DNA from 2 places in the Streptomyces thermocarboxydovorans genome. Region 1 is predicted to be linked to the other one. Evidence: predicted binding sites of a transcription regulator. Region 1 holds the regulator's gene; the other holds the start of a gene.
What was found. The regulator HspR, encoded in region 1, represses chaperone genes until heat shock. The targets are predictions, from matches to a motif close to TTGAGNNNNNNNNNCTCAA.
Positions count from the first base shown of each region.

Region 1 (14,197 bases):
TGGCGGGGCCCTCCGCCGCCGGTGCGGGCTGCACCTGGCGGCCCAGGCCCGCGTACCACTCGAAGGCCTCCACCGCGGAGCCCACCCGGCGCCGGCTGGTGCTGATCTCCTCGTATACCTCGCGCAGCAGCCGGGTCATGACCTCCTGGGGCGAGGTCGGCACCAGCCAGTCCATGTCGTCGGGGTCGGGGTGCAGCAGGGCGAGTTCGAGGAGGCAGGGAACCGGTTCGGCGTCCCGGCGGTGCACGCGCCCGCGCCGTACGGCACGGGAGTACACGCGGTCCCCGGCCTCGCACAGTCGGTCAGCACCGTGTGGATGCTCGTCCGTCCCGTGCCCGGCCATCGCCCGTTCCACCCCCGGTTGCAGCGCCTTTCCGCAGCGCAACTATGCGCGGACGGAACGTGCTGCGCAACACGGCTCGACCGCGGAATCGCCCCCTTTGATGGCCCGGATTCCGCTATGTGCACTCCCCCGGGATGACCCGTTGCAACAAGATGAGGGTGGTGTCGGTGCGGGCGGAGATGGGATTGTCTCGAACACGGGGGTTTCCCGGGGGAACACGGGGGATCCGCGGGGGAACACGGGGGACTCACGGGGGAGTCCGGCCAGGGCTGCCGCCGACGCGGCCCTGGCCGCCCAGGCATGACCGGGCTTGACGGGGAAGGCAGGGCACCACTGTGACCAGGTGGGATGTCAGCGAGAAGTCGGACAGCGAGTCCAGTTCCACGCCTCACCACGAGGCGGAGGGCGGCGCGGCGAGCAGGAGCGGTGCTTCCGTGCGCTGCCCGTTGACGGAGCGCGAGCGGCAGTGGCTCAGGCTGCTGGGCGAGGACTGCCCGCCCGCTTCCCCCTGAACGCGCGGCCCCGGCCGCCGTCCCCCCTGGCCGGGGCCGTGCTCACCACGGCTGTCACGTCGAGCGCACCGCGCTCACACCAGGCGGACCCGAGCGCTCGGCCGGCCCGCGCTCACCTCACGCAAGCCCGCGCTCACCTCACGCAAGCCCGCGCTCACCTCATGCAGGACCGCGCTCACTTCAGGCGACCCGCCCTGCTCACGCGGGCCCGCGCTCACTTCAGGTCGATCGCCTCGCACTCCGCCTTGTACTTGGCGGTGCAGATGTCCGACACCTCGTAGATCTCGTCCGCGATGACCGTGTCCTTGATGTTGTCCTTGGTCAGCGCGACCACCGGCACCAGCTGGGCCCGGATGTTCTTGTGGGTGGGGCTGTCCACCCGGTCGCGGGTCAGCGCGTCGAACTGGATGTCCTTGCCCTGGATCTTCGCCACGGCCATCTCCGCGGCGGACTCGGCCTCCTGCGGGTAGGACTTGTACACGCTCATGTACTGCTCGCCGGTGAGGATCCGCTGCACCGCGGCCAGCTCCGCGTCCTGGCCGGTGATGGGCGGCAGGTCGGTGACGCCGGCGGCCCGGAGAGCCTTGACGATGCCGCCCGCCATGCTGTCGTTGGCGGAGTAGACGGCGGCGATGTTCTCCGCGCCGATCTCGTTGATCGCCCGGGTCATGTTGGCCTGGGCGTTCTCCGGCTTCCAGCCCTTGGTGTCGAAGGACGCGGCGATGGTCACCTTGCCCTTGATCTCCGACAGCGCGCCCGCCTTGAACTGCTTGGCGTTGGGGTCGGTGGGCGAGCCGTTCATCATGACGATCTTGTCGGTGCCCTTGACGTCCCCGAGGGCCTCCAGCAGCGACCGTCCCTGGACCTGGCCGACGAGCTCGTTGTCGAAGGAGATGTACGCGTCGATCGGGCCCTCGGCGAGCCGGTCGTAGGCGATGACCGGGATGCCGGCCTCCTTGGCCTTCTTCACGCCGTCCGCGATGCCGTGCGAGTCGACCGCGTCCAGCACGATGACATCGAGCCGGTCGTCGATCATCTGCTGCAGCTGGCTCTCCTGCTTGGCCGCGTCCGCGTCCGCGTTGGCGTAGACGACCTGGCCCTCGCCGCCGGTGAGGGCGTCCACCTTGCGCTTGAAGATGGGGTAGTCGAACTGCTCGTAGCGCGTGTTGGCCTTCTCCGGCAGCAGCAGGCCGATCTTCACGTCGTTGCCCTTGGTGGGGCTGGCGTCGTCGCTGCTTCCCGTCGCGTCGAGCACGCCGCAGCCGGCGAGCATCACGGACACGGAGGTGGCGGCCACGGATATGGCGATACGACGACGCATGCGAAGGTCCACTTCAGTACGTAATTCGGGACGTGGGCACAGCAGTGCGACCCATGTGACTGAAAAGCCAATCTTCACCCGCCATCGGCGTCAAGAGGAACCACTTAACGAAGTGGATACGACACGCTCCGCTGATCTCGTGAGGGACCCGGGGAGGAATCGCGGGGCAACCGCGAACACCTGCACATACGCCGGTCATTGATGTGTGCGCGCTCCCACGGGCACGCGAAGGGGCCCGGAGGCCGACGCCGGCTTCCGGGCCCCGAAGCGGAACCCCGGAAGGTGTCAGTCCGACTGCTGCTGCCGCTTGGGCCGCCAGACCACCAGCGCGCTGGTCTGCTGCACCTGCTGGTACGGGACCAGATCGCGGCGGTAGGAGGCGTGGACGGCCGCCTCGCGCTGGCGCATCGCCGCCGCCGCGCCGTCCAGCGCGTCCTCCAGTTCCGCGATCCGCGCCTGGAGTTCGGCGACCTGGTTCTCCAGTTCGATGATGCGCTTGATTCCGGCCAGGTTGATGCCCTCGTCCTGCGACAACTGCTGCACCTGGCGGAGCAGTTCGATGTCGCGGGCCGAGTAGCGGCGGCCCCGCCCCGGGGTACGGTCCGGCGAGACCAGCCCCAGACGGTCGTACTGCCGCAGGGTCTGCGGGTGCAGGCCGGAGAGCTGGGCCGCCACCGAGATGACGTAGACCGGGGTGTCCTCGGTCAGTTCATACGGATTCCGTCGACGGCCGTCCATCTCAATCAAGCTCCCTTCGCGGCCTGGAACAGCTCCGCCCGCGGGTCCTCACCCGCGGTTGCCTCGCGATACGCCTCCAGCGCCTCACGAGCCTTCCCCGACAGGTTCTTGGGAACACTCACCTCGACGGTGACCAGCAGATCACCGCGGGTGCCGTCCTTGCGTACCGCGCCCTTGCCCCGGGCGCGCATGGTGCGTCCGTTGGGCGTGCCCGGCGGCAGCTTCAGCGTGACCGGCGGCCCGCCCAGCGTGGGCACCCGCACCTCGCCGCCGAGCGCGGCCTCGTCGAACGTCACCGGCACGGTGACGGTGAGGTTGTCGCCCTTGCGGCCGAACACCGGGTGCTTGCCGACGTGCACGACCACGTACAGGTCGCCCGCCGGACCGCCGCGCTCGCCCGGTGCGCCCTTGCCGCGCAGCCGGATCCGCTGGCCGTCGCTGACGCCCGCGGGGATGCGCACCTGCATCGTCCGCGAGGACTTGGCCCGGCCGCTGCCCTTGCAGACGTCGCAAGGGGTCTCGGCGATCAGACCGCGCCCCTTGCAGTCGGGGCAGGGGTCGGTGAGGGAGAAGCCGCCGCCGCTGCCCCGCGCGACCTGCCCGGTGCCGACGCAGGTCGGGCACACACGCGGTGTGCCGTTCTTGTCGCCGGTGCCCGAACAGGCCTTGCAGGGCGCCTGGGAGGACATCCTGAGCGGGACGGTCGCCCCCTCGATCGCCTCGGTGAAACTGAGCGTGACCTCGGACTCGATGTCCTGGCCACGCCGCGGCTGCGTCCGCGTGCCCGCGCCGCCGCCGCGGCCGAACAGGCCCCCGAAGACGTCACCGAGACCGCCGCCGAAGCCTCCGCCCTGCCCGGCCGGACCGCCGAACAGGTCGCTGAGGTCGAAGTTGAACGTGCCGCCGCCGGCGCCCGGCCCCGGGCGGAAGCCGCCGTTGCCGAACAGTGCGCGGGCCTCGTCGTACTCCTTGCGCTTCTTGGGGTCGCCGAGGACGTCGTGCGCCTCGGAGATCTCCTTGAACCGCTCCTCGGCCTTGGCGTTGCCCTTGTTGGCGTCCGGGTGGTACTCGCGGGCGAGCTTCCGGTACGCCTTCTTGATCTCGGCCTCGGTGGCGTCCTTGGGGACGCCGAGGACCTTGTAGTAGTCCTTCTCGATGAAGTCCTTGGTACTCATCCCCGACGTCCCTCCTTCCCGTTGTCCGTGATTGGGTCAGCCCTCCTCCGGGCCACCGTTCTCCTTGTCGTCCGCCTGGTCCGCGGCACCGGCGTTCTCGGCGCTCTCGGCCTTCTTGTCGGCCTTGACCGTCTGCGCGCCCGGCTGCGGTTCGGCGACGGCCACCCGCGCGGGGCGGATGGTGCGTTCGCCGATGCGATACCCCGGCTGGAGGATCGCGACGCAGGTCGTCTCGGTGACGTCCGGGGCGTAGGAGTGCATCAGGGCCTCGTGGATCGTCGGGTCGAAGGGCTCGCCCTCCTTGCCGAACTGCTGCAGGCCCATCTTCGCCACGGTCGTCTCCAGCGACTCGGCGACCGACTTGAAGCCGCCGACCAGCTCGCCGTGCTCCCGCGCCCGGCCGATGTCGTCGAGCACGGGAAGGAGTTCGGTCAGCAGGTTCGCGACCGCCATCTCCTTGACCGCGACCCGGTCGCGCTCGACCCGGCGGCGGTAGTTCTGGAACTCGGCCTGGAGCCGCTGCAGGTCCGCGGTGCGCTCGTTGAGCGCGGTGCGCACCTGGTCCAGCTGAGCCACCAGGGCCGCGTTCTGGCCCGTGTCCCCGGCCGGGGCCGCCGCCTCCTCCTCCGCGGAGGGGGTGGGGGCGGCCTGCGGCTCGGCGTCCTCGGAAGCGGCGCCGGAGGGGACCTCGGGCTGCGGCTGCTGCGGCTGCCGGGGCTGCTGCTGCTCGTCGAAGCCCGGGTTCTCCTCCGTCACGCGGCACCGTCCTTCCGGTCGTCGTCGACGATCTCGGCGTCGACGACGTCGTCGTCGGCCTTGGTCTCACCGGCACCGGCCGAGGCGCCGCCCGCCGCCTGCGCGGCCTGGGCGTCGGCGTACATGGCCTGGCCCAGCTTCTGGGAGACGGCCGCGACCTTCTCCGTGGCGGTGCGGATCTCGGCGGTGTCGTCGCCCTTGAGCTTCTCCTTCAGCTCGGCGACGGCCGCCTCGACCTCGGTCTTGATCTCGCCGGGGACCTTGTCCTGGTTGTCGGCCAGGAACTTCTCGGTCTGGTAGACCAGCTGCTCGCCCTGGTTGCGGGTCTCGGCGGCCTCGCGGCGCTTGTGGTCCTCCTCCGCGTAGCGCTCGGCCTCCTCGCGCATGCGGTCGACCTCTTCCTTCGGGAGCGAGGAGCCGCCGGTGACGGTCATCTTCTGCTCCTTGCCGGTGCCGAGGTCCTTCGCCGTGACATGCATGATGCCGTTGGCGTCGATGTCGAAGGAGACCTCGATCTGCGGGACGCCGCGCGGCGCCGGCGGCAGACCGGTCAGCTCGAACATGCCGAGCTTCTTGTTGTACGCCGCGATCTCGCGCTCGCCCTGGTAGACCTGGATCTGCACGGACGGCTGGTTGTCCTCGGCCGTCGTGAAGATCTCGGAGCGCTTGGTCGGGATCGTGGTGTTGCGCTCGATCAGCTTGGTCATGATGCCGCCCTTGGTCTCGATGCCGAGGGACAGCGGGGTGACGTCCAGCAGCAGGACGTCCTTGACCTCGCCCTTGAGGACACCGGCCTGGAGCGCGGCGCCGATGGAGACGACCTCGTCCGGGTTGACGCCCTTGTTGGCCTCCTTGCCGCCGGTCAGCTCCTTGACCAGGTCGGCGACGGCGGGCATACGGGTCGAGCCACCGACCAGGACGACGTGGTCGATCTCGCTGACGGAGATGCCGGCGTCCTTGATCACGTTGTTGAACGGGGTCTTGCAGCGCTCGAGCAGGTCCGCGGTCAGCTGCTGGAACTGGGCACGGGTGAGCTTCTCGTCGAGGTGCAGCGGGCCCTCGGCCGAGGCGGTGATGTAGGGCAGGTTGATCGAGGTCTCGGTGGACGAGGACAGCTCGATCTTCGCCTTCTCGGCGGCCTCGCGCAGACGCTGCAGCGCCATCTTGTCCTTGGACAGGTCCACGCCGTGGCCCGACTGGAACTGCTTGACCAGGTAGTCGACGATGCGCTGGTCCCAGTCGTCACCACCGAGGTGGTTGTCACCGTTGGTGGCCTTCACCTCGACCACACCGTCGCCGATCTCCAGCAGGGAGACGTCGAAGGTACCGCCACCGAGGTCGAAGACGAGGATGGTCTGGTCGTCCTTGTCGAGGCCGTAGGCCAGTGCGGCGGCCGTCGGCTCGTTGACGATGCGCAGCACGTTCAGACCGGCGATCTCACCGGCCTCCTTGGTCGCCTGGCGCTCGGCGTCGTTGAAGTACGCCGGGACGGTGATGACCGCGTCGGTCACCTTCTCGCCCAGGTACGCCTCGGCGTCCCGCTTCAGCTTCTGCAGCACGAAGGCGCTGATCTGCTGCGGGTTGAAGTCCTTGCCGTCCAGGTTGATCTTCCAGTCGGTGCCCATGTGGCGCTTGACCGACCGGATGGTCCTGTCGACGTTGGTCACGGCCTGGCGCTTGGCCACCTCACCGACCAGCACCTCACCGTTCTTGGCGAAGGCGACGACGGAAGGCGTGGTCCTGGCGCCCTCGGCGTTGGTGATGACGGTGGGCTCGCCGCCCTCCAGAACGCTGACGACGGAGTTAGTCGTGCCCAGGTCGATGCCGACCGCACGTGCCATTTCGATTCCTCCAGCTGACTTGAGTGGAACGGACTCAAGCATGCCTGACACCGGGAGGCCGGGTCAACAGACCTGAGTCGCTCAGACTCAACTCTTATCTGTTCATTACACGCAACGATCCTCTGACCTGGGAGGATGCGGCCGGGGATCGGCTATGGGCTCCGAAAAGGAAGTTGACGCGCAAGGCGCCGGGCCCGTGCGGGCGGCTCCTCGGACGACCGGCTGCGCGGCACACCGGGTGCCCGGCGCAGGCGCCCGCGGGGCGGGTCGGCGACCGGGCCGACCGAGCGGGGGCGGGGAGCGGTGGCGGTGACCGGGGATCGCCCCGGCTGCCCGGGCCGCCCGGGTCGCCCCGCCTGGGACCGGCCGCGGGGACCGGCTCCCTTCACTGCTCCGGATCCGGCTGCGGGTCCGGCTCCGGGTCCGGCTCCGGCCGCCGTACGGCCGTAGGACCCCTTCACGGCCCTTCCGGCCGCCCCGGCCGGCGTTCTCACCGTCGCCGTCGCCCTTGCCGTCGCCCTTGCCGTCGCCCTTGCCGTTGCCGTTGTCCGTGACGCCGCCGTCCCGGCATGCGTCCGTACCGTCGCCCTCACCGTCGTCCGGGCCGATTCCGGCGCCGCCGTCGACACCGGAACCCGCACCAGTGCGAGGACCACCACCACGGTAACCGCCGCCACCCAGCGCACGCCTCCCTGGGAGGCATGGCCCGCGTGGGTGAGCACCGCGACCGTGACACCGGCGAGCGCGCCGGCGCCCAGCAGTACGGTAGCGGCGCGCGGGGCGAGCCCGAGGCGCCGCAGACGGTGGGCGAGATGGTCCGGGCGGCCGCGCGGCAGGGGCCTGCGGGCCAGGCACCGCGACAGCACCACCAGGACGGCGTCCGCGCACACCACCGCGGTCAGCGCGAACAGCACCCAGGCGCTCGCGTCCAGCCCGTGCCCGGCGCGCACGAACACCGCCGCCGAGGCGAGCAGAAACCCGGCGAACAGCGCCCCGCCCGCGCCCAGCGCGACCCGGGCCGGATGCCAGTTGTGCATGAGGAAGCCGGTGAGCGCCGCGGCCAGCACGCTCAGCAGCACCGCGACCCCGTCCATCAGCTCCACGGCCGCGCAGGCCGCCACCCCGAACGCGGTCACCACCGCCACGCTCCCGGCCAGCCCGTCGGCGTGGTCGAGCCCCCGGAAGGCCACGGTGACGCAGGCGATCCACCCCGCGGCCAGCAGCCCGGCCCACGGCCCGGTCTCCGCGTACGGAACGACGACCAGCGCGGCCGGCGCCGTACCGGCGAGCGGCACCCACCAGCGCAGCCGGCAGTGGTCCACGAGCAGCCCGAGCGCGCCGACCCAGACCCCGGCCACCAGCATCCGTCCGGCCCCGCTGCCGAGCGGTGCGACCCCCGTCCAGTCACCGACACCGGTGACCAGGGCGGTGACCAGCAGGACGGCGATTCCCCCGGACAGCGGAACCGCCCGCTGCCGCCGCCGGCCCACGGCGCCGAGGCGCAGGGCGGGCCCGCGCAGCGCCGCCGCGAGCAGGGCGGAGAGCAGCAGAGCGGTGATGGCGACGACGATCCCGTAGAGCACGGATATAAGTTAGGGGCGTATGTACAGATTTGGCGTGAATAACACGATCGGAAGCGAGGTGCCATCACGGACACCCCGTTCGGCGCTGCCGCCCGTCCCCCGTCCGGCGCAATAGCTCCCCTCAGGGCCATACCGCCGGCCGTGTCGCCGGAGGCCGCGGGAGCCGTGCCGCCGGGCGCCATGTCAGGCAACCCTCAGCGATTCAGATCACCCCGTACCCGGCTACAGTGCGGCCGAAGATAGGGGTAATCTCGAACGGACTGCATAAGTTACCGCTTAGTAATACCGCCCCTTCGCAACCCTCGCAGGCCCGAGGAGCCCCCAATGCAACTCGCCGCGATCATCGTGTCGCTGGTCCTGATCGTGGTCGGCGTGGCACTGTTCGGCCGCGCTGTCCTGCAGATCGTCAACCACATGCGGATGGGCCAGCCGATTCCGGCCGGAACCCGCACCGACCAGCCCGCGCAGCGCACCCTCACCGTGGCACGTGAGTTCCTCGGCCACACCCGGATGAACCGCTGGGGCATCGTCGGCGTCGCGCACTGGTTCGTGGCGGTGGGCTTCTTCACCCTGCTGCTGACGATCGTCAACGCGATCGGTCAGCTCTTCCAGGCCGACTGGATCCTGCCGGTCCTCGGCGACTGGGCCCCGTACAACGTCTTCGTCGAGTTCATCGGCACGATGACCGTGCTCGGCATCCTGACCCTGATCGTCATCCGGCAGCTGAGCCACCCGCGCAAGCCGGGCCGCAAGTCCCGCTTCGCCGGCTCCAGCTTCGGCCAGGCGTACTTCGTCGAGGGCGTCATCCTGATCGTCGGCGTCTGCATCTTCATGCTGCACGCCCTCGAGGGCGCCCTGCACCACGTCGACGGCTACGAGGCCTCCTTCTTCATCTCGTACCCGGTCGTCGCCGCCCTGCAGGACCTGGACGTCCCCACGCTGCAGAACCTGGTCTACTTCTTCGCCGGCCTGAAGATCGCCACCTCCTTCATCTGGATGATCACGGTCGCGCTGAAGCAGGACATGGGCATCGCCTGGCACCGCTTCCTGGCCTTCCCGAACATCTGGTTCAAGCGCAACGCCGACGGCTCCACCTCGCTCGGCGCGCTGCTGCCGATGACCAGCGGCGGCAAGCCGATCGACTTCACCGACCCCGGTGAGGACGACGTCTTCGGCGTCTCCCAGGTCGAGCACTTCTCCTGGAAGGGCCTGCTGGACTTCTCCACCTGCACCGAGTGCGGCCGCTGCCAGTCGCAGTGCCCGGCCTGGAACACCGGCAAGCCCCTCTCCCCCAAGCTGCTGATCATGTCCCTGCGGGACAACGCCCACGCCAAGGCCCCCTACCTGCTGGCCGGCGGCGGCAAGACCATGGAGGGCGAGGAGAAGGCGACGAAGGAGCAGCTGGCCGGCGTGCCCGCCGCCGCCCTCGCCGAGGCCGAGCGCCCGCTGATCGGCACCGCCGAGGAGAACGGCGTCATCGACCCCGACGTGCTGTGGTCCTGCACCACCTGCGGCGCCTGCGTGGAGCAGTGCCCGGTGGACATCGAGCACATCGACCACATCGTCGACATGCGCCGCTACCAGGTCATGATCGAGTCCGCGTTCCCGTCCGAGGCGGGCACGATGCTCAAGAACCTGGAGAAGAAGGGCAACCCCTGGGGCCTGGCCAAGAAGCAGCGCCTGGAGTGGCTCAAGGAGGTCGACTTCGAGGTCCCCATCGTCGGCAAGGACATCGAGGACCTCTCCGAGGTCGAGTACCTGTACTGGGTCGGCTGCGCCGGCGCCCTGGAGGACCGCGCCAAGAAGACCACCAAGGCCTTCGCCGAGCTGCTGCACATCGCGGGCGTCAAGTTCGCGATCATGGGCGGCGACGAGAAGTGCACCGGTGACTCCGCCCGCCGCCTGGGCAACGAGCCCCTCTTCCAGGAACTCGGCATGGAGAACGTCGCCGCGCTGAACACGGCGTTCGGCGAGGAGATGGACGACGAGGGCAACGTCACGCCCGAGTCGAAGAAGCCGAAGTCGGCCAAGAAGATCGTCGCCACCTGCCCGCACTGCCTGAACACCCTGGGCAACGAGTACCCCCAGCTCGGCGGCGACTACGAGGTCATCCACCACACCCAGCTGCTGCAGCACCTCGTCGACGAGGGCAAGCTGATCCCGGTGACCCCGGTCGAGGGCATCATCACCTACCACGACCCCTGCTACCTGGGCCGCCACAACAAGATCTACACGCCCCCGCGCGAGATCATCTCCAGCGTCCCCGGCATCCGCAACGAGGAGATGCACCGCCACAAGGAACGCGGCTTCTGCTGCGGCGCCGGCGGCGCCCGGATGTGGATGGAGGAGCGCATCGGCAAGCGCATCAACAACGAGCGCGTCGACGAGGCCCTCTCCCTCGACCCGGACATCGTCTCCACCGCCTGCCCGTTCTGCCTGGTCATGCTCACCGACTCGGTCAACGGCAAGAAGAACGAGGGCAAGGCCAAGGAATCCGTCCAGGTCGTCGACGTCGCCCAGCTGCTGCTGGAGTCCGTCAAGACCCCGGCCGACCCCGAAGGCTCCGCCGAGACCGAGAGCGAGCCGGAGCCGGAGCCGGTGAAGTGACCGTCGCGGTCGGCGGGCGCGGGGCCGGCTGAGGCCGGCCGAGCTCGCTGAGCCGTCTGCGACCACACGCGAACGAAGGGCCGCCCGTCCCCCGGGCGGCCCTTCGCCGTACACCTGGCTCGTACGGACGGCCTTCCCCGTACAGCGGGCCCTCTCCCGCGCGGCCGGGCACGACCTGCCTCCCGCCCTCTCTCCCCCCTACGGATGACCGCCTCCCGCGAAGCACTACCCGGGACGGACCGGCGCACTACCGGGGACGGACACCGGGCCTGACGACCCCTTAGGGGATGTCACAGCTCGGCCGCAAAGGGGCCCGCAAAACCGGGGGCCGGACACGCGACCTTCCGCGACCAGGTACGTTCGAAGACGTGGCTGGATTCAGGATCGGACGCGGCCGGAACAACAACGGCGCTCCCAACGCGCACCCGCAACACCCCCCGTACGGACAGCAGACGCCGCAGGGGCCGTCGTACGGCTACCCGCAACCGCCTCAGCCGTACCCGCCGCAGCCGTCGTACGGCAGCGGCCCCGGCGGGCCGGGCGGCAGCCCCTGGCCGAGCCCGCACGGCCCCGGCCGGGGCCCTCACGGCGGCCCCGGGGGCGGCCACGGCGAGCCCGAGTACTTCGGCGACGGCGCCTACCCGCCCGGCGCCCCGCACGACCCGTACGCGGCCAACAACCCCGGGCACACCCAGGCCTTCTCCATCGACGACCCCTACGTCCAGGGCGACACCTACCAGGCCCCGCCCCCCGGCCCCGTGGGCCCGCGTCTGCACTGGAAGGACCTCCTCAAGGGCGTCGTCCTGTCCCCGGCCCAGACCTTCCTCCAGATGCGGGACTACACGATGTGGGGCCCCGCCCTCATCGTCACCTTCATCTACGGCCTGATCGCCGTCTTCGGCTTCGACGGCGCCCGCGAGGACGCGATCAACGCGACCCTCTCGAACGCCGTCCCGATCGTCCTGACGACGGCCGTGGCGATGGTGATCAGCTCCTTCATCCTGGGCGTGGTCACCCACACCCTGGCCCGCCAGCTCGGCGGCAACGGCGCCTGGCAGCCGACGGTCGGCCTCTCCATGCTGATCATGTCCCTGACCGACGCGCCCCGTCTGCTGGTCGCCATGTTCCTCGGCGGCGACGCGCCCTTCGTGCAGATCCTCGGCTGGGCCACCTGGGTCGCGGCCGGCGCCCTGCTCACGATGATGGTCAGCCGCTCCCACGACCTGCCCTGGCCGAAGGCCCTGGGCGCCTCCGCGATCCAGCTGATCGCCCTCCTGTCGATCGTGAAGCTGGGCACGTTCTAGAACGCCCTCGGGGCCACCGGGCCTCCGGCCGCACACGCAGAAGGGGCTTCCTCCCGGAAGCCCCTTCTCTCTGCCCTCAGCCCCTGCACGGGACCGTCTCTCAGGCGTCGAGCACCTGCCCCGCCCGCCTGACCACGGGCGGCTGGACGGACCACGGGAAGTCGATCCAGTCGTCCGTGCGCTTCCAGACGTACTCGCACTTCACCAGGGACTGCGTCTTCTCGTAGACGACGGCGCTGCGGACCTCGGCGACAGCGTCCAGGCAGAAGTCGCGGACCAGCTTGAGCGTCTTGCCCGTGTCGGCGACGTCGTCCGCGATCAGCACCTTCTTGTCGGTGAAGTCGATGGCGTTCGGGACGGGCGCCAGCATGACCGGCATCTCGAGCGTCGTCCCGACACCCGTATAGAACTCCACGTTGACCAGGTGGATGTTCTTGCAGTCGAGGGCGTAGGCGAGGCCGCCGGCGACGAAGACACCGCCGCGGGCGATGGAGAGCACTATGTCCGGCTGGTAGCCGTCGTCCGCGATGGCCTGTGCGAGTTCGCGCACCGCCACGCCGAACTGCTCGTAGGTGAGATTCTCCCGTGCGTCGCTCATGCCGCTCAAACCTGGGTCCGGTGGAAGTTGAGGTAGGACCGCGAGGCGGTGGGGCCGCGCTGTCCCTGGTACCGCGAGCCGTAGCGCTCACTGCCGTAGGGGAACTCGGCGGGCGAGCTGAGCCGGAACATGCACAGCTGGCCGATCTTCATGCCGGGCCACAGCTTGATCGGGAGCGTGGCGAGGTTCGACAGCTCCAGGGTGACGTGACCGGAGAACCCGGGGTCGATGAAGCCGGCGGTGGAGTGCGTCACCAGCCCGAGCCGGCCGAGCGAGCTCTTCCCCTCGAGGCGGGAGGCCAGATCGTCGGGGAGCGTGATCACCTCGTACGTCGAGGCCAGCACGAACTCACCGGGGTGCAGGATGAACGGCTCGTCGCCCTCCGGCTCCACCAGACGCGTCAGGTCGGCCTGCTCGACGGAGGGGTCGATGTGCGGGTACCGGTGGTTCTCGAACACCCGGAAGTACCGGTCCAGCCGCACGTCGATGCTCGACGGCTGCACCATGGATTCGTCGTAGGGATCGATGCGTACCCGCCCGGCATCGATCTCGGCCCGGATGTCCTTGTCTGAGAGAAGCACGCCCCGAGAATACGCAAGGCGCGCGGACCGGCCACAACCGCACCGTCCCGCGCGCCCACGTCCCTGTGCTCCGGCACCCTCCTCGGTCACCGGACGCTTACATCCCGCTGCATCCCGTGCCGCTCACTGCTGCTCCGCGGCCGTCTCTGCCCACTGATGCCTACTGCTGCCTGCCGCTGCCTACTGCTGCTTCTGCAGCGCGACCGGCACGACGCTGCGGAGCCGCGCACAGCGCGGACAGCGCAGCAGCCGGCCCGGGCCGAGTCGCTCGGCCTGCTGCATCGGGAACGAGGCGGCGGTGAACACGTGCCCATCGGCACAGCGGACGACGGTGCGCTCCATCAAGTCCAAGAGTCCCTTCCCCAGAGGCGCGTCTGGCTGACTGCCGTGACGACAAAAGCCACATTACGGGATCAAAGAGACGCCCCTCCAGGCGGCACTCCGCACGCTCACGCCCCCCTCACCGTACGCCCCAACTCGTACCCCTCGCAGCCTCATCCATCCCCTGAAACACAGTCAGGCCCCTGGGCTTGGACACCGGGGGCCTGGCATGAGGTAAAGTGGACGAGCGTCCGGACACCGATCACGGTCGGCGTTCTGGATCTTGCGCGGGTGTAGTTTAATGGTAGAACATCAGCTTCCCAAGCTGAGAGCGCGAGTTCGATTCTCGTCACCCGCTCCATACGAAACCCCAGGTCAGCGGCCTGGGGTTTGTTTTGACCAGGCAATTTGGGGGTTCCGCGCCTCCGCGTGCCGTAAGTCGAGCCAAAAGGTCGTCTCACGCGCGCCTTCAGGCGCCACTCTGGACGCGCCAGCCCCTTGGATACCCCCGTTCACC
Region 1 covers NZ_BAAAGU010000045.1:44,136-58,332, forward strand. Annotated here, with positions in the region: gene ABD198_RS21150 (helix-turn-helix transcriptional regulator) at 1-343, opposite strand, end outside; gene ABD198_RS21155 (hypothetical protein) at 679-855, shown strand; gene ABD198_RS21160 (sugar ABC transporter substrate-binding protein) at 1,070-2,176, opposite strand; gene ABD198_RS21165 (heat shock protein transcriptional repressor HspR) at 2,462-2,914, opposite strand; gene dnaJ (molecular chaperone DnaJ) at 2,920-4,089, opposite strand; gene grpE (nucleotide exchange factor GrpE) at 4,126-4,845, opposite strand; gene dnaK (molecular chaperone DnaK) at 4,842-6,686, opposite strand; gene ABD198_RS21185 (MraY family glycosyltransferase) at 6,839-8,269, opposite strand; gene ABD198_RS21190 ((Fe-S)-binding protein) at 8,594-10,876, shown strand; gene ABD198_RS21195 (Yip1 family protein) at 11,164-12,180, shown strand; gene ABD198_RS21200 (phosphoribosyltransferase) at 12,281-12,778, opposite strand; gene dcd (dCTP deaminase) at 12,784-13,359, opposite strand; gene ABD198_RS21210 (hypothetical protein) at 13,540-13,710, opposite strand; tRNA gene ABD198_RS21215 (tRNA-Gly) at 13,968-14,041, shown strand; partial or broken gene ABD198_RS30910 (helix-turn-helix domain-containing protein) at 14,087-14,197, shown strand, end outside.

Region 2 (14,197 bases), on a different contig from region 1:
GCCGAGGTGCTCGCCGGTCACGGGGTGACCTATGAGTCCGTGAGCCGGGTGCTCTACGGGGGCGGCGAGGCCAAGGCGGGGTGACGGGCGTCAGCCGGTCTTCTCCTTGTGGAGCAGGGCGGCGATGTGGGCCGCGGCCGTGGACAGGTGGCGGCGTGCGTCGCGGAGCTGCTCCTCGGTGACGCCGTGGTCGCGGGCCGCGTCGCGGATGTCGTCGCGGAAGCGGTCCAGCAGGCGGTCCAGGTCGCGGGCCGGGTCGCCGGTGGAGTCCGTCGCCCCCTCGTGGGCCCACTCGGGGACATAGGCGGCGGGGAAGTCCTCCGGGGTCTGGGAGTAGGCGGGCTCGGACGCCGGGTCCTTGGCGGTCCAGCCGTTCTTGCCGAAGTCGCCCACTTCCTTGATGAGTTCGCTCAGCCCCTCGCGCAGGCCCGTCGGCCAGTCGCCCCGGGCGAAGTGGTCCTGCACATGCTCCTGGACCCGCCGGGCGATGCGCTGCACCTCCTCCCGCGCCCGCTCCTGGGCCTCCTTGGCCTGGCGGCGGGCGCGCTGGGCCTCCTCGCGGGAGCGGCGGCTCTCGTCCTTGGCGCGGCGGGCCTGCTCCTTCCACTCCTGCTTGGCGCGGCGCATCTCCTCCTTGGCGGCGCGCCAGGCCTCGCGGTCGGTGAGGCCGGTGAAGTCGCCGGAGAAGAAGTCGTCGTCGGCGTGCGTGCCGGTGGTGCGGGCCTTGCTGGCCGCGGCGCGCATCTCGCGGCGCAGGTCGCCCGCCGCCCCGCGGACGTCCGCCTTGATCTCGGCGGCCAGCTCGGCGACCGACTCGCGGATCTCCATCTCCAGGTCGGCCAGTTCGCCGCTGCGGCCGGCCAGCTCGGCGCGGCCGGCGTCGGTGATGGAGTACACCTTGCGGCCGCCCTCCATGGTGTGGGTGACCAGGCCCTCCGCCTCCAGCTTGGCCAGCCGGGGGTAGACGGTGCCCGCGGAGGGGGCGTACAGGCCCTGGAAGCGCTCCTCCAGGAGGCGGATCACCTCGTAGCCGTGGCGCGGGGCCTCGTCCAGCAGCTTGAGCAGGTAGAGGCGGAGGCGTCCGTGGGCGAAGACGGGGGGCATGTCAGAGCACCTTCTTGTCGGTCGGGCCGTCGGCCGGGGTGTCCGTGGTGCCGGTGGGGGGAGCGTCCCACGGCTCGTCCTCGCGCGGTGGCCTGCGCAGCAGGGCGATGGAGCCGGAGACGGTGGTGGCCCGCAGCTTGCCGGTGCCGGCGCCCAGCCGGCCGGTGATCTTGTGGGCGCCCCACTGGCCGTGCACCCGGAGGTCGTCGAAGGCGTTGGAGATGGCGCCGCTGGCCGTGTTGGCCTCGACCTCCGCGTCGGCCGGGTAGGGCAGGCGGATCGCTATCTCACCGGAGACACTGGTCAGCCGGACGTCCGTGGGGCCGTCGGGGTCGAGGTCGACGATCATCGAGCCGCTGACCGAGTCGGCCCTGACCGAGGAGCCGGAGCCGTCGACCACGGTGAGGTCGCCGGAGACCGAGTTGAAGCGGAGGTCGCCGGTGACCGACTGGGCCTCCAGATTGCCGGACACCGTGTCCGCGCGGACCGGGCCGGAGAGGGCGACCAGGGTGGTGTCGCCGGTGACGCCCTTGACCACGGAGGGGCCCCGCAGGCCGGAGACGACCGCGGACGCGCCGACCACGCCCACCTCGACGCGCGTGGCCGCCGGGACGGCGAGGGAGACGACGGCGGTGCGGCGCCAGCCCTTGCGGTCCAGCCACTTGAGGAAGCCCTTCCAGGGCAGGTCCTCGTAGGCCACGCTGAGCGTGCCGCCCTTCTGGGTGACGATCAGGGGCGGCCCCTCCACCTCCGAGACTTCGAGGCGCGCGGAACTCTCCTCCGTGCCCACGACGTTCACCGTGCCGTTGACGATGCGCACATGGAGTTCGGTCACGGGCTCGTCGAAGGTGAGCTTCGTGGGCTCCGTGACGGACCACTCGGGCATGGTGGGACCTCCTAGACACGCGCCATATCGCGTATTACGTGATTCACGATATATCGCGGGGAGGGAAAGTCAAGGCACTCGTGGGGGTGGAGGGTGGGTGACGCTCGTTGACGGAGGGACAGGAGGACAGGAGGACAGGAGGACGCCCGGAGAAGGGCGCCCGGAGGAGGGCGCCCGGAGAAGGGCGGGGCTGCGGGCAGGGCAGCCGGCCCCGGACCGGCGGCCGGGGTCTGAAGCAGACCGGCGGCGGGCGCCAGCAGCCTGGCGCCAACCGGTGGCGAAGACCTGCGGCAGGCCTCGGCAGACCTACTCGTCGTCCTCGTCGTCCAGCCGGGCCAGCCAGGTCGCCAGACGCTCGACCGGCACCTCGAAGTCGGGGTTCAGATCCACAAAGGTACGCAGCTGCTCGGCGAGCCACTCGAAGGTGATCTCCTCCTCGCCGCGCCGCTTCTCCAGTTCCTCGATGCCACGGTCGGTGAAGTACATGCCGTCCAGGATAAGTGGCCGCAAAGGGGCGGGCCGCACCCCCTGAGCAGGGGATGCGGCCCGGAAGAACCCCGCGGGGCGCGGGACCGTGAGGTGACGGCTCAGGCCTCGAAGACCTCGCGGACCAGCTGCTCCTGCTCGGCCTGGTGGCGCTTGGCGGAGCCCACCGCCGGCGACGAGCTGTGCGGCCGCGAGATGCGGCGCAGCCGCTCGGCGGGCGGGAGGTCGGCGCCGACCGCCAGGTCCAGGTGGTCGATCAGGTTGAGCGCGATGAACGGCCAGGCACCCTGGTTCGCCGGCTCCTCCTGGGCCCACAGGTACTTCTCGGCGTTCGGGTACTTCTTGATCTCCGCCTGGAGCTCGGCACCCGGCAGCGGGTACAGGCGCTCGATGCGGATGATCGCGGTGTCCGTCGCGCCGCGCTTCTGACGCTCGGCGTCCAGGTCGTAGTAGACCTTGCCGGCGCAGAAGACGACCTTCTTGACCGCGGCCGGGTCGACCGAGCTGTCGCCGATGACCGGCTGGAACTGCCCGGAGGTGAACTCCTCCGCCTTCGACGCGGCGGCCTTCAGGCGCAGCATCGACTTCGGGGTGAAGACGATCAGCGGCTTGTGGTGCGGGTTGTGCACCTGCCACCGCAGGAGGTGGAAGTAGTTCGCCGGCGAGGTCGGCATGGCGACCGTCATGTTGTTCTGGGCGCACAGCTGCAGGAACCGCTCCGGGCGGGCCGAGGAGTGGTCCGGGCCCTGGCCCTCGTAGCCGTGCGGCAGGAGCAGGACCACACCGGAGGTCTGGGCCCACTTCTGCTCGGCCGAGGAGATGAACTCGTCCACGACCGTCTGGGCGCCGTTGGCGAAGTCACCGAACTGCGCCTCCCACAGCACGAGCGCGTCGGGGCGGGCCAGCGAGTAGCCGTACTCGAAGCCCATCGCCGCGTACTCGGACAGCAGGGAGTTGTAGACGTTCAGCCGCGCCTGGTCCTCGGAGAGGTACTGCAGCGGCGTGTACTCCTCGCCGGTGTTGCGGTCGATGATCACCGCGTGGCGCTGGCCGAAGGTGCCGCGCTGGGAGTCCTGGCCCGCGAGGCGGACCGGCACGCCCTCCAGCAGCAGGGAGCCGAAGGCGAGGGTCTCGCCCATGCCCCAGTCGATGGTGCCGTCCTCGACCATGGTGGCCCGGCGCTGCAGCTGCGGCAGCAGGCGCGGGTGGACCGTGATGTGGTCGGGGATGTTGACCTGGGACTCGGCGATCCGCTTGACGACCTCGGTGGTCACCGCGGTGTTCACGGCGACCGGGAACTCCGCCTGCGGTTCGGACGGCTCCACCGACGCCGGCTGCGAGGTGGCCTCGCGGACCTCGGTGAAGACCTTCTCCAGCTGGCCCTGGTAGTCCTGCAGCGCCTGCTCGGCCTCCTCCAGGGTGATGTCGCCGCGACCGATCAGGGACTCGGTGTACAGCTTGCGCACCGAGCGCTTCTTGTCGATCAGGTCGTACATCAGCGGCTGGGTGAAGGCCGGGTTGTCCGACTCGTTGTGACCGCGGCGGCGGTAGCAGATGAGGTCGATGACCACGTCCTTGTTGAACGCCTGGCGGAACTCGAAGGCCAGCCGGGCGACGCGGACGCAGGCCTCGGGGTCGTCGCCGTTGACGTGGAAGATCGGGGCCTCGATCATCCGCGCCACGTCGGTCGCGTACATCGACGAGCGGGACGACTCCGGGGCGGCGGTGAAGCCGACCTGGTTGTTGATGACGATGTGGACCGTGCCGCCGGTGCGGTAGCCGCGCAGCTGCGACATGTTCAGGGTCTCGGCCACGACGCCCTGACCCGCGAAGGCCGCGTCGCCGTGGATCGCCACCGGGAGCACGGTGAAGTCCGTGCCGCCCTTGCCGATGATGTCCTGCTTGGCGCGGGCGACGCCCTCCAGGACCGGGTCGACCGCCTCCAGGTGGGAGGGGTTGGCGACCAGCGAGACCTTGATCTGCTCGCCGTCCAGGCCGGTGAAGGTGCCCTCGGCGCCCAGGTGGTACTTCACGTCGCCGGAGCCGTGCATCGACTTCGGGTCGAGGTTGCCCTCGAACTCGCGGAAGATCTGCGCGTAGGACTTGCCGACGATGTTGGCGAGGACGTTCAGCCGGCCGCGGTGGGCCATGCCGATGACGACCTCGTCCAGGCGGGACTCGGCGGCCGAGTCCAGCACCGCGTCGAGCAGCGGGATGACCGACTCGCCGCCCTCCAGCGAGAAGCGCTTCTGGCCGACGTACTTGGTCTGCAGGAACGTCTCGAAGGCCTCGGCGGCGTTCAGGCGGCGCAGGATGCGCAGCTGCTCCTCGCGCTCCGGCTTGGTGTGCGGGCGCTCCACCCGGTCCTGGATCCACTTGCGCTGCTTGGGGTCCTGGATGTGCATGAACTCGATGCCGGTGGTGCGGCAGTACGAGTCGCGGAGCACGCCGAGGATGTCGCGCAGCTTCATCATCGACTTGCCGGCGAAGCCGCCGACGGCGAAATCGCGCTCCAGGTCCCACAGCGTCAGCCCGTGCTCGACGATGTCGAGGTCGGGGTGCTTGCGCTGCTTGTACTCCAGCGGGTCGGTGTCGGCCATGACATGGCCGCGGACCCGGTAGGCGTGGATCAGGTCGAAGACCCGGGCGGCCTTGGTGACGTCGTCGTCGTGGCTGGCGTCGATGTCCTTGAGCCAGCGGACCGGCTCGTAGGGGATGCGCAGCGCCTCGAAGATGTCGTCGTAGAAGTTGTTCTCGCCCAGCAGCAGGTTGGCGACCTGGCGCAGGAACTCGCCGGAGGCGGCGCCCTGGATCACCCGGTGGTCGTAGGTCGACGTGAGCGTCATGACCTTCGAGATGCCGAGCTTGTTCAGGGTGTCCTGGCTGGTGCCCTGGAACTCCGCCGGGTAGTCCATGGAGCCGACGCCCATGATCAGCGACTGGCCGGGCATCAGGCGCGGCACCGAGTGGACGGTGCCCAGGCCACCGGGGTTGGTCAGGGAGACCGTCACGCCGGTGAAGTCGTCCATCGTCAGCTTGTTGTCGCGAGCACGACGGACGATGTCCTCGTAGGCCTGCCAGAACTCGAAGAAGTTCATGGTCTCGGCCTTCTTGATCGCCGCGACGACCAGCTGGCGGTCGCCGTTGGGCTTGACCAGGTCGATGGCGAGGCCGAGGTTGATGTGCTCCGGCTTGACCAGGGTGGGCTTGCCGTCCACCTTCGCGTAGGACCAGTTCATCGACGGCATCGCCTTGATCGCCTGGACCATGGCGTAGCCGATGATGTGCGTGAAGGAGATCTTCCCGCCCCGGGCCCGCTTGAGGTGGTTGTTGATGACGATCCGGTTGTCGAACAGCAGCTTCACCGGAACGGCGCGCACCGAGGTGGCCGTCGGCAGCTCCAGGGAGGCGTCCATGTTCTTGGCCACCGCGGCGGCCGGACCGCGCAGGGTCACCTTCTCGGGGCCGCTCGCGGCCTCGCCGTCGGCCTGGCCGCTCGCGGCCTCGCCGTCGGCCTTCGCCTGAGCCTTCGGCTGGGCGGCGGCGGGCTTGGCGGCCGGGGCCGCGGCCTTCGCCGGAGCCTGGGCCGGGGCCGCCTTCGCGGCGGGCTGCGCCGGAGCGGCCGGCGCCTGCTGCGCGGCGGGCTTGGCCGGGGCGGCCTGGGTGGGGGCCTTGGCGGTGGGCTGAGCGGTGGGGGAGGTGCCCGCGGCCCCCGTGGCCGCGGTACCCGCCGGAGCCGAGGCGGAGGGCGCCCCTGGCTTGTAGTCGGCGAAGAAGTCCCACCAGGCTCGGTCCACCGAGTTCGGGTCCTGGAGGTACTGCTGATAGATCTCGTCGACGAGCCACTCGTTCGCACCGAACGCGGCCGCGGGGTTCTTGCCCGCTTGGTCGGTGTCGGTCGAGATGCTCGAGTTACTGGGGGACTGTGGCGACACGGCGGCAACCGCCCTCTTCCGCTTCACAAGGTGATGGACAGCGGAAATAAAGGCTACGCCCCCAGGCGCGAGAAGGTCAGGCCGGGCCCGTTCAACGTCGTGCAAGTCACATTGATCAGCGTGTTTCGGCGCGGGAAATGGCGGGAAACAAGCGAGGTTTTGCTTCTTCCGGCCGTATCAGGGATGCGTCGGCCGAGGCCCGTCGCGCGGCGCCGCGCGGGTCCGTGGCTGATCACACGTGTCCGCCAGCGCGGACGCCTGTGGATCTTGAGGCTCCGGTTCGAACTTTACGTCAACTTTACTGAGGCGGGCTGCCCGGAAGAGTGACAAGGATTCGGCAACCACGCTCCGATTCGGCCACGCCGATCTTGCCGCCGTGCAGATCGACGGCCCAGCGGGCGATCGCCAGGCCCAGACCGGTGCCGCCGTCGCTGCCCGGGCCGTGCGGCCGGTTGACGCTGCCGCGGTTGAAGCGCTCGAAGACGCGGTGCCACTCGGCGCGCGGGATGCCCGGCCCCTCGTCGAGGACCTCCAGCTCCAGCGACTCCGGCTGCGGGCCGCGCCGCGCCTTCACCGTCACCCGGCCGTGCGGCGGGCTGTGCTTGACCGCGTTGTCGATGAGGTTGGCGACCACCTGGTGGATGCGCTCGGGGTCGGCGTGCGCGGTGAGCTCCGGCGGCGAGACGTCGAGGTGCAGATGGACGTCGGTGCGGGTGTGGCTGCCCGAGCCGCTGGCGATGCCGGCGCGGGCGGAGGCGACCAGGTTGGCCTCCTTGAGCACGCCCGACAGGTACGGCCACACCTCGAAGCGCCGCTGCTTGAGCGGGACCACGCCGTTGTCCAGGCGGGACAGGTCCAGCAGGGTCTCCACCAGGCGGCCGAGGCGTTCGGACTGCTTCAGCGCCGTGCGCATGGTCTCCGGGTCGGCCTCGGTGACCCCGTCGACGATGTTCTCCAGCACCGCGCGCAGGCCCGCGATCGGGGTGCGCAGCTCGTGCGAGACATTGGCCACGAGCTCCTTGCGGCGCCGGTCCTGGGCCTCCAGCTCGTCGGCCATGACGTTGATCGTCTGCGCCAGGTCGCCCAGCTCGTCCTTGCGGTTCACCTGGACGCGGCGGGTGTAGTCGCCCTGCGAGATCGAGCGGGCCACCGCGTTCATGTCGTCCAGCGGCGCGGTGAGCGAGTGCGCCACGAACTGGGTGATCAGCAGCGTGGCGATCATGGAGAAGACCATGATGAACCGCAGCTCGGTCTTGGTGTGCACCGCGATCATGGACAGACCGGTGGTGATCAGCACCGAGACGACCACCAGGGCCGCCAGCTTGGTCTTGATCGAGAACGGGCTGACCCCGGCCCAGGACCTGGGCGCCCCGCCACCTCTGCGCGCGGCCGGCCCGTCGCTCATGGCGTCGGCGTCTCCAGGGCGTAGCCCACGCCGTGCACGGTTCGGATGCGCTCGGCGCCGATCTTCCGGCGCAGCGCCTTGATGTGGCTGTCGACGGTGCGGGTGCCGGAGGCGTCCGCCCAGTCCCACACCTCGGCCAGCAGCTGCTCGCGGGAGAGCACCGCGCGCGGGGTGTTGGCCAGGCAGACCAGGAGGTCGAACTCGGTGGGCGTCAGGTGGACGTCCTCGCTGCGCACGCGCACCCGGCGCTGTGCGTGGTCGATCTCCAGCTCGCCGAGGCGCAGGATGCCGCTGCGCGGCGTGGTGGCCGCCAGCGCGGCCCGCTCCATGCGGCGCAGCAGTACGTGCACGCGCGCCGCCAGCTCCCGCATGGAGAACGGCTTGGTCATGTAGTCGTCGGCGCCGACGCCGAGGCCCACCAGCATGTCGGTCTCGTCGTCGCGCGCGGTGAGCATCAGCACCGGCACCGGCCGCTGCGCCTGCACCCGCCGGCAGACCTCCAGGCCGTCGAAGCCCGGCAGCATGACGTCGAGGATCAGCAGGTCGGGCTGCCATGCCTCCGCGGTGTCCACCGCGGACGGGCCGTCGCCCGCCGTCTGCACCAGGAATCCCTCGGCGCGCAGGCGGGTCGCGATGGCGTCCACGATCGTCGCGTCGTCCTCGACCACCAGGATCCGCCGCTGCGCGCCGGGTGTGGTCGCCGCCGTGCCGTTGTGGGAGGTGTGTGTCTGCTCCATCGCCCGCCCCTGAGGTGTGCTTTCCGGAATCCGTGGGGTGATCCGTGATCAGCGCAGGACTGCGCTTGACGCTTGAATGATCTGCGTCAGTGCAGCAGCGTACGGGGAGTCGCGGCGCCTTAGCTATCCAGGGCGTACGCCGAGGTGCACGACGTCCGGAACGCCCCGGGCAACGGGGATCTCTTCGGTACGCACCTGACGGAACCCGGCATTCCACAAGGTTTCTTCGAAATCCGCGGACGGCTGCGCCGACCACACGGCGAGCACGCCCCGCGGCCTCAAGGCCCGTGCGCAGGCCGCCAGTCCGGCCGGCGAGTAGAGCCCCTGGTTGTCCTCGGTGACCGTCCAGTCGGGGCCGTTGTCGATGTCGAGACACAGGGCGTCGAATGTGGCGTATGTCTCATTGACGTACGTGATCAGGTCCGCCTCGACGATCTCGGTGCGCGGGTCGGCGAGCGCCTCGGCGCTCAGCGCGCCCAGCGGGCCGGTGCGGTGCCAGTCGATGACCGCCGGCTCCCGCTCCACCACGGTGATCCGTCCCCAGCGGTGGTCCGCGGCGGCGTGTGCGAGCGAGAAGCCGACGCCCAGCCCGCCGATCAGGATGTGCGGAGCCGGGCGCGGTTCGTCCCCGGCGCGCCGGTCGGCGGCGTCCAGTTCGGCCAGGGCGGCGTCGACCAGCCGCCGCTCCGAGCGGCCGTCGGAGGTGTCCATCAGGAAGCAGCCGTTGGCGATGATCTGCAGCAGGCCGCCGTGCCTGCGCAGCACGACCTCGCCGTACGGGCCCTCGCGGCGGTCCAGGACTTCGGGTGCATCGGGAATGTCGTACGGGGTGGACATCCGTTCATCTTGGCAGGCCCCGCATCCCTCCCGGGGCGACCGTTTTCCCCTGTACGGGTGATCGCCCGTCCAGGGGATCGCCTCCCCGCGGGTGATCGCTGTGAGCGAACAAACCTTGGGGAACATTCTGGGGCTCACGAGCATTGAGCCGGTGTAGCTCAACTTGACTGCCGAAGGGACGATCATGGCTGCTGAGTCCACACCGCTCGCCCTGCCCGTGCTGCCGCTCGACGACGAGGTCGTGCTGCCCGGGATGGTGGTCCCGCTGGACCTGAGCGACTCCGAGGTGCGCGCGGCTGTGGAGGCTGCGCAGGCCGCAGCCCGGAACGAGCCGGGCAAGCCGAAGGTGCTCCTGGTCCCCCGCATCGACGGCACCTACGCCGGCACCGGCGTCCTGGGCACCGTCGAGCAGGTCGGCAGGCTCGCCGACGGCGACCCCGGCGCCCTCATCCGCGCCCGGACCCGCATCAGGATCGGCGCGGGCACCACCGGGCCCGGGGCGGCGCTGTGGGTGGAGGGCACCCCGATCGAGGAGCATGTGCCCGACCCGCTGCCCGGCCAGGTCATCGAGCTGGTCAAGGAGTACAAGGCCCTCGCCACCTCCTGGCTGCGCAAGCGCGGCGCCTGGCAGGTGGTCGACCGGGTCCAGGCGATCGACGACGTCTCCACGCTCGCCGACAACTCCGGCTACTCGCCGTTCCTGACCACCGAGCAGAAGGTGGCGCTGCTGGAGACCACCGACCCGGTGGCCCGGCTGAAGCTGGCCACTCAGCAGCTGCGCGACCACCTCGCCGAGCAGGACGTGGCCGAGTCCATCGCCAAGGACGTCCAGGAGGGCGTCGACAAGCAGCAGCGCGAGTTCCTGCTGCGCCGCCAGCTGGAAGCCGTGCGCAAGGAGCTGCGCGAGCTCAACGGCGAGGCGGAGGGCGACGAGTCCGACGACTACCGTGCCCGCGTCGAGGCCGCCGACCTGCCGGAGAAGGTGCGCGAGGCCGCGCTCAAGGAGGTCGACAAGCTGGAGCGCGCCTCCGACCAGTCCCCCGAGGGCTCCTGGATCCGCACCTGGCTCGACACCGTCCTCGAGATGCCGTGGAACGAGCGCACCGAGGACTCCTACGACATCCGGGCCGCCCAGGAGGTGCTGGACGCCGAGCACTCCGGCCTGGAGGACGTCAAGGAACGGATCATCGAGTACCTGGCGGTGCGCAAGCGGCGTACCGAGCGGGGCCTCGGTGTGGTCGGCGGGCGGCGCGGCGGCGCCGTGCTCGCCCTGGTCGGGCCGCCCGGCGTCGGCAAGACCTCGCTCGGCGAGTCCGTCGCCCACGCGATGGGCCGCAAGTTCGTGCGCGTCGCCCTCGGCGGCGTCCGCGACGAGGCGGAGATCCGCGGACACCGGCGCACCTATGTGGGCGCGATGCCCGGCCGGATCGTGCGGGCCATCAAGGAGGCCGGGTCGATGAACCCGGTGGTGCTGCTCGACGAGATCGACAAGGTGGGCTCGGACTTCCGGGGCGACCCGGCAGCCGCCCTGCTCGAGGTGCTCGACCCGGCGCAGAACCACACCTTCCGCGACCACTACCTGGAGGTCGAGCTCGACCTGTCCGACGTGGTCTTCCTGGCCACCGCCAACGTCCTGGAGGCCATCCCGGAGGCGCTGGCCGACCGGATGGAGATCGTCCGCCTGGACGGCTACACCGAGGACGAGAAGATCGTCATCGCCCGCGAGCATCTGCTCCCGCGGCAGCTGGAGCGCGCGGGACTCGCCCAGGACGAGGTCACCATCGAGGAGGGCGCGCTGCGCAAGCTCGCCGGCGAGTACACGCGCGAGGCCGGCGTGCGCAACCTGGAGCGCTCCATCGCACGGCTGCTGCGCAAGGTGGCCGCCCAGGTCGAGCTGGGCGAGCGGGAGCTGCCGTTCACCATCAGCGAGGCCGACCTGCGTCCGCTGATCGGCCGCCCGCACCACGTGCCCGAGTCCGCCCAGGACCCGGCCGAGCGCCGCACCTCCGTCCCCGGTGTCGCCACCGGGCTCGCGGTGACCGGCGCCGGCGGCGACGTGCTCTACGTGGAGGCGTCGCTGGCCGACCCGGAGACCGGCGCGTCCGGGCTGACGCTGACCGGGCAGCTGGGCGACGTGATGAAGGAGTCCGCGCAGATCGCGCTGAGCTTCCTGCGCAGCCACGGCGCCGAGCTGGAGCTGCCCGTGGGCGACCTGAAGGACCGGGGCGTGCACATCCACTTCCCGGCGGGCGCGGTCCCCAAGGACGGCCCCAGCGCCGGCATCACCATGACCACGGCCCTCGCCTCGCTGCTGTCGGGCCGGCTGGTCCGCACCGACGTGGCGATGACCGGCGAGGTCTCGCTGACCGGGCGGGTGCTGCCCATCGGCGGGGTGAAGCAGAAGCTGCTCGCCGCCCACCGGGCGGGCATCAAGACCGTGATCATCCCCAAGCGCAACGAGCCCGACCTGGACGACGTGCCGGAGGAGGTGCTGGACAAGCTCGACGTCCGCACCGTCACCGACGTCCGCCAGGTCCTCGAGCTGGCGCTGTCGCCGGCCACCAACGGCACGGCGCCCGAGGTTCCGGTAGCCGCGTGACGGAGGCGACCGGATGAGGGGAGGCCCGGGTCCCGTGAGGGAGGCCCGGGCCTTCACCTTGCGGTGCCGTGCGTCCGCCGGCCGGACGACGGGGGCGGGTGCGCCGTGCCGCCGCAGTTCAGGTGCCCAGGGCCAGCCTCCGCAGCTGGTCGAGGCCGCCGTTGAAGCGGTCGTGGTCGCCGACCGTGGGACCGGTCGAGGTGTACTGCCACATCGTGTAGTAGCTCCAGCCCGCCGGCAGCTCGCCCGCGGAGGAGGCGTACCGGGCGATCCACAGCGGAGTGGTGGCGGCGAAGCCGGAGTAGTTGCCGGTGCACTGCTTCCACCAGCTGGTCGAGGTGTAGAGCACCGGGTTGCGGCCGGTGCGGGCCCGGTACTGGTTCAGGAAGTCACGGATCCAGCTCACCAGCGCGCTCGGCGACTTGCCGTAGCAGGCGTCCCCGTACGGGTTCCACTCCATGTCCAGCGCGCCCGGCAGGGTGCGGCCGTCGGCGGACCAGCCGCCGCCGTGGTCGACGAAGTAGTCCGCCTGGGTGGCGCCGCTGGAGGTGTCGGGCGTGGCGAAGTGGTACGCGCCGCGGATCATCCCGGCGTCGTACGAACCACCGTACTGCTGCGAGTAGTAGGGATTCCGGTAGTACGTCCCCTCCGTGGCCTTGGCGTAGGCCCAGCGGACGCCGCTGCTCCACAGGGTCGGCCAGGCCACATTGCCCTGGTGGCTGGAGACGTCCACGCCCTCGGTCTGCGCCGCGCGCTCGGCGGGCAGGCCGCCCCGGCCGTCGTGGGGCACCACGCCCATGCCCATGTAGGCGGAGCCGCGGGGCGGGACGGCGGGCGGGGACTCGGCCGCGGCGGCCAGGTGGGGCAGGGAGAGGACGGCGAGCAGGGCCGCGACCACGGCCGTGAACGCCCGTAACCCGGGCAGTCCGGATATGCGTTCGGGCATGAAGCACCTCCGTCGGTGGGGGGAGCCAGGCGCTGACACGTGTCAGCCGCCGCCGTGCGGCGGGCATGCCTCGTCCGCGCCTGGTGAAGGGAAAGCTGCGCACGCAGACGTGCAGCGGGAAGGAGGTCCGGGCGCTGCCGTTGGTCTACGCCTGCGAAATACTTACCGGGCAGCGTGGATGTCGCCACTTGGCGAAAACTTTCACGACCGGGAAACCTAGGCAGGGGCTGACGTGCAGGAAGACGGAAACGGCAGCGCGGGGCGCGCCGCGTCCCCGGCGCCCGGAAGCGGCGCGGACCAGCCGGGGTTCCTCGCGCTGGAACGGGAGTTGACCGTCCTGTTGCGGCGCGCCCGGGCCAATCAGGGGGAGATGGCCAGGGAGGTCCACCCGGACCTGGAGTCCTCCGCGTACGGGCTGCTCGTCCGGTTGGATGAATGCGGCCGGCAGCGGGCCACCGAGCTCGCCGCCTACATCGGCGTCGGCAAGGCCACCATGTCGCGTCAGCTGCGCGCACTGGAGGAGCTGGGGCTGGTCGCCCGCGAGCCCGATCCGGCCGACGGCCGCGCCTGGCTGGTCGCGCTCACCCAGGAGGGTCAGGACCGGGTCCGCAGGGTCCGCGAGGCGCGCCGCGCGCGTTACGCTGGACGGCTGGCGGACTGGGACCCGCTGGAGGTGGCCGAGCTGGCGCGGCTGCTGGGGGAGCTGAACCGGAGCATGGAGAAGTAGCCGAAGCCCGGCCGGCCGCCTTACAGCTCCACGTACACCGCGGTCGCGTCGTCGTGGCGCTTGCCGCGGCCGGGGACGGTGCCCTCGGCCCCGTTCCGTTCCAGGTCGCGCACCCGGTCCACCAGGGCCTGTGGACCCTCCTTGCGGACCAGGGCCAGGCAGTCGGACCAGTCGCCCTGCGCAAAACGCTCCACCCAGCGGGCGGCGCCGTCCGTCAGGGCGAGCAGGGCACGCACCTGCCCGCGCGGCAGCGAACCGGTGACCGCGCGTGCCGCCACCGACGGGTCCGCCGCGGCCGTGAAGAAGCCGCCCTCCTTGTTACGCACCGTGGCGTCCACCAGGGCGTCCGTGGCCAGCGCCGAGCGGGGCAGCAAGGACAGCCGCTCGTCGAGCAGCGGGGTGACCGCGCCCGCCGGCGACTCGGCCAGCAGCACCGAGTCGGACAGGACGAGATAGTCCACCGAGGCCGGTGACCAGCGGGCCAGCACGACCGTCGCCTGGGGCGTACGAGGGTGAGAAAGGTCACAACTTCCGG
Region 2 covers NZ_BAAAGU010000019.1:68,399-82,595, forward strand. Annotated here, with positions in the region: gene ABD198_RS11410 (Clp protease N-terminal domain-containing protein) at 1-84, shown strand, start outside; gene ABD198_RS11415 (PadR family transcriptional regulator) at 91-1,104, opposite strand; gene ABD198_RS11420 (DUF4097 family beta strand repeat-containing protein) at 1,106-1,990, opposite strand; gene ABD198_RS11425 (DUF6104 family protein) at 2,297-2,476, opposite strand; gene ABD198_RS11430 (multifunctional oxoglutarate decarboxylase/oxoglutarate dehydrogenase thiamine pyrophosphate-binding subunit/dihydrolipoyllysine-residue succinyltransferase subunit) at 2,578-6,411, opposite strand; gene ABD198_RS11435 (HAMP domain-containing sensor histidine kinase) at 6,710-7,816, opposite strand; gene ABD198_RS11440 (response regulator transcription factor) at 7,813-8,553, opposite strand; gene ABD198_RS11445 (spermine/spermidine synthase domain-containing protein) at 8,677-9,390, opposite strand; gene lon (endopeptidase La) at 9,575-11,989, shown strand; gene ABD198_RS11455 (lysozyme) at 12,108-12,935, opposite strand; gene ABD198_RS11460 (MarR family winged helix-turn-helix transcriptional regulator) at 13,168-13,662, shown strand; gene ABD198_RS11465 (hypothetical protein) at 13,683-14,197, opposite strand, start outside.
Region 2: lon (endopeptidase La) is a predicted target of HspR. The motif match lies at 9,534-9,552, and genes of this name have one in related genera.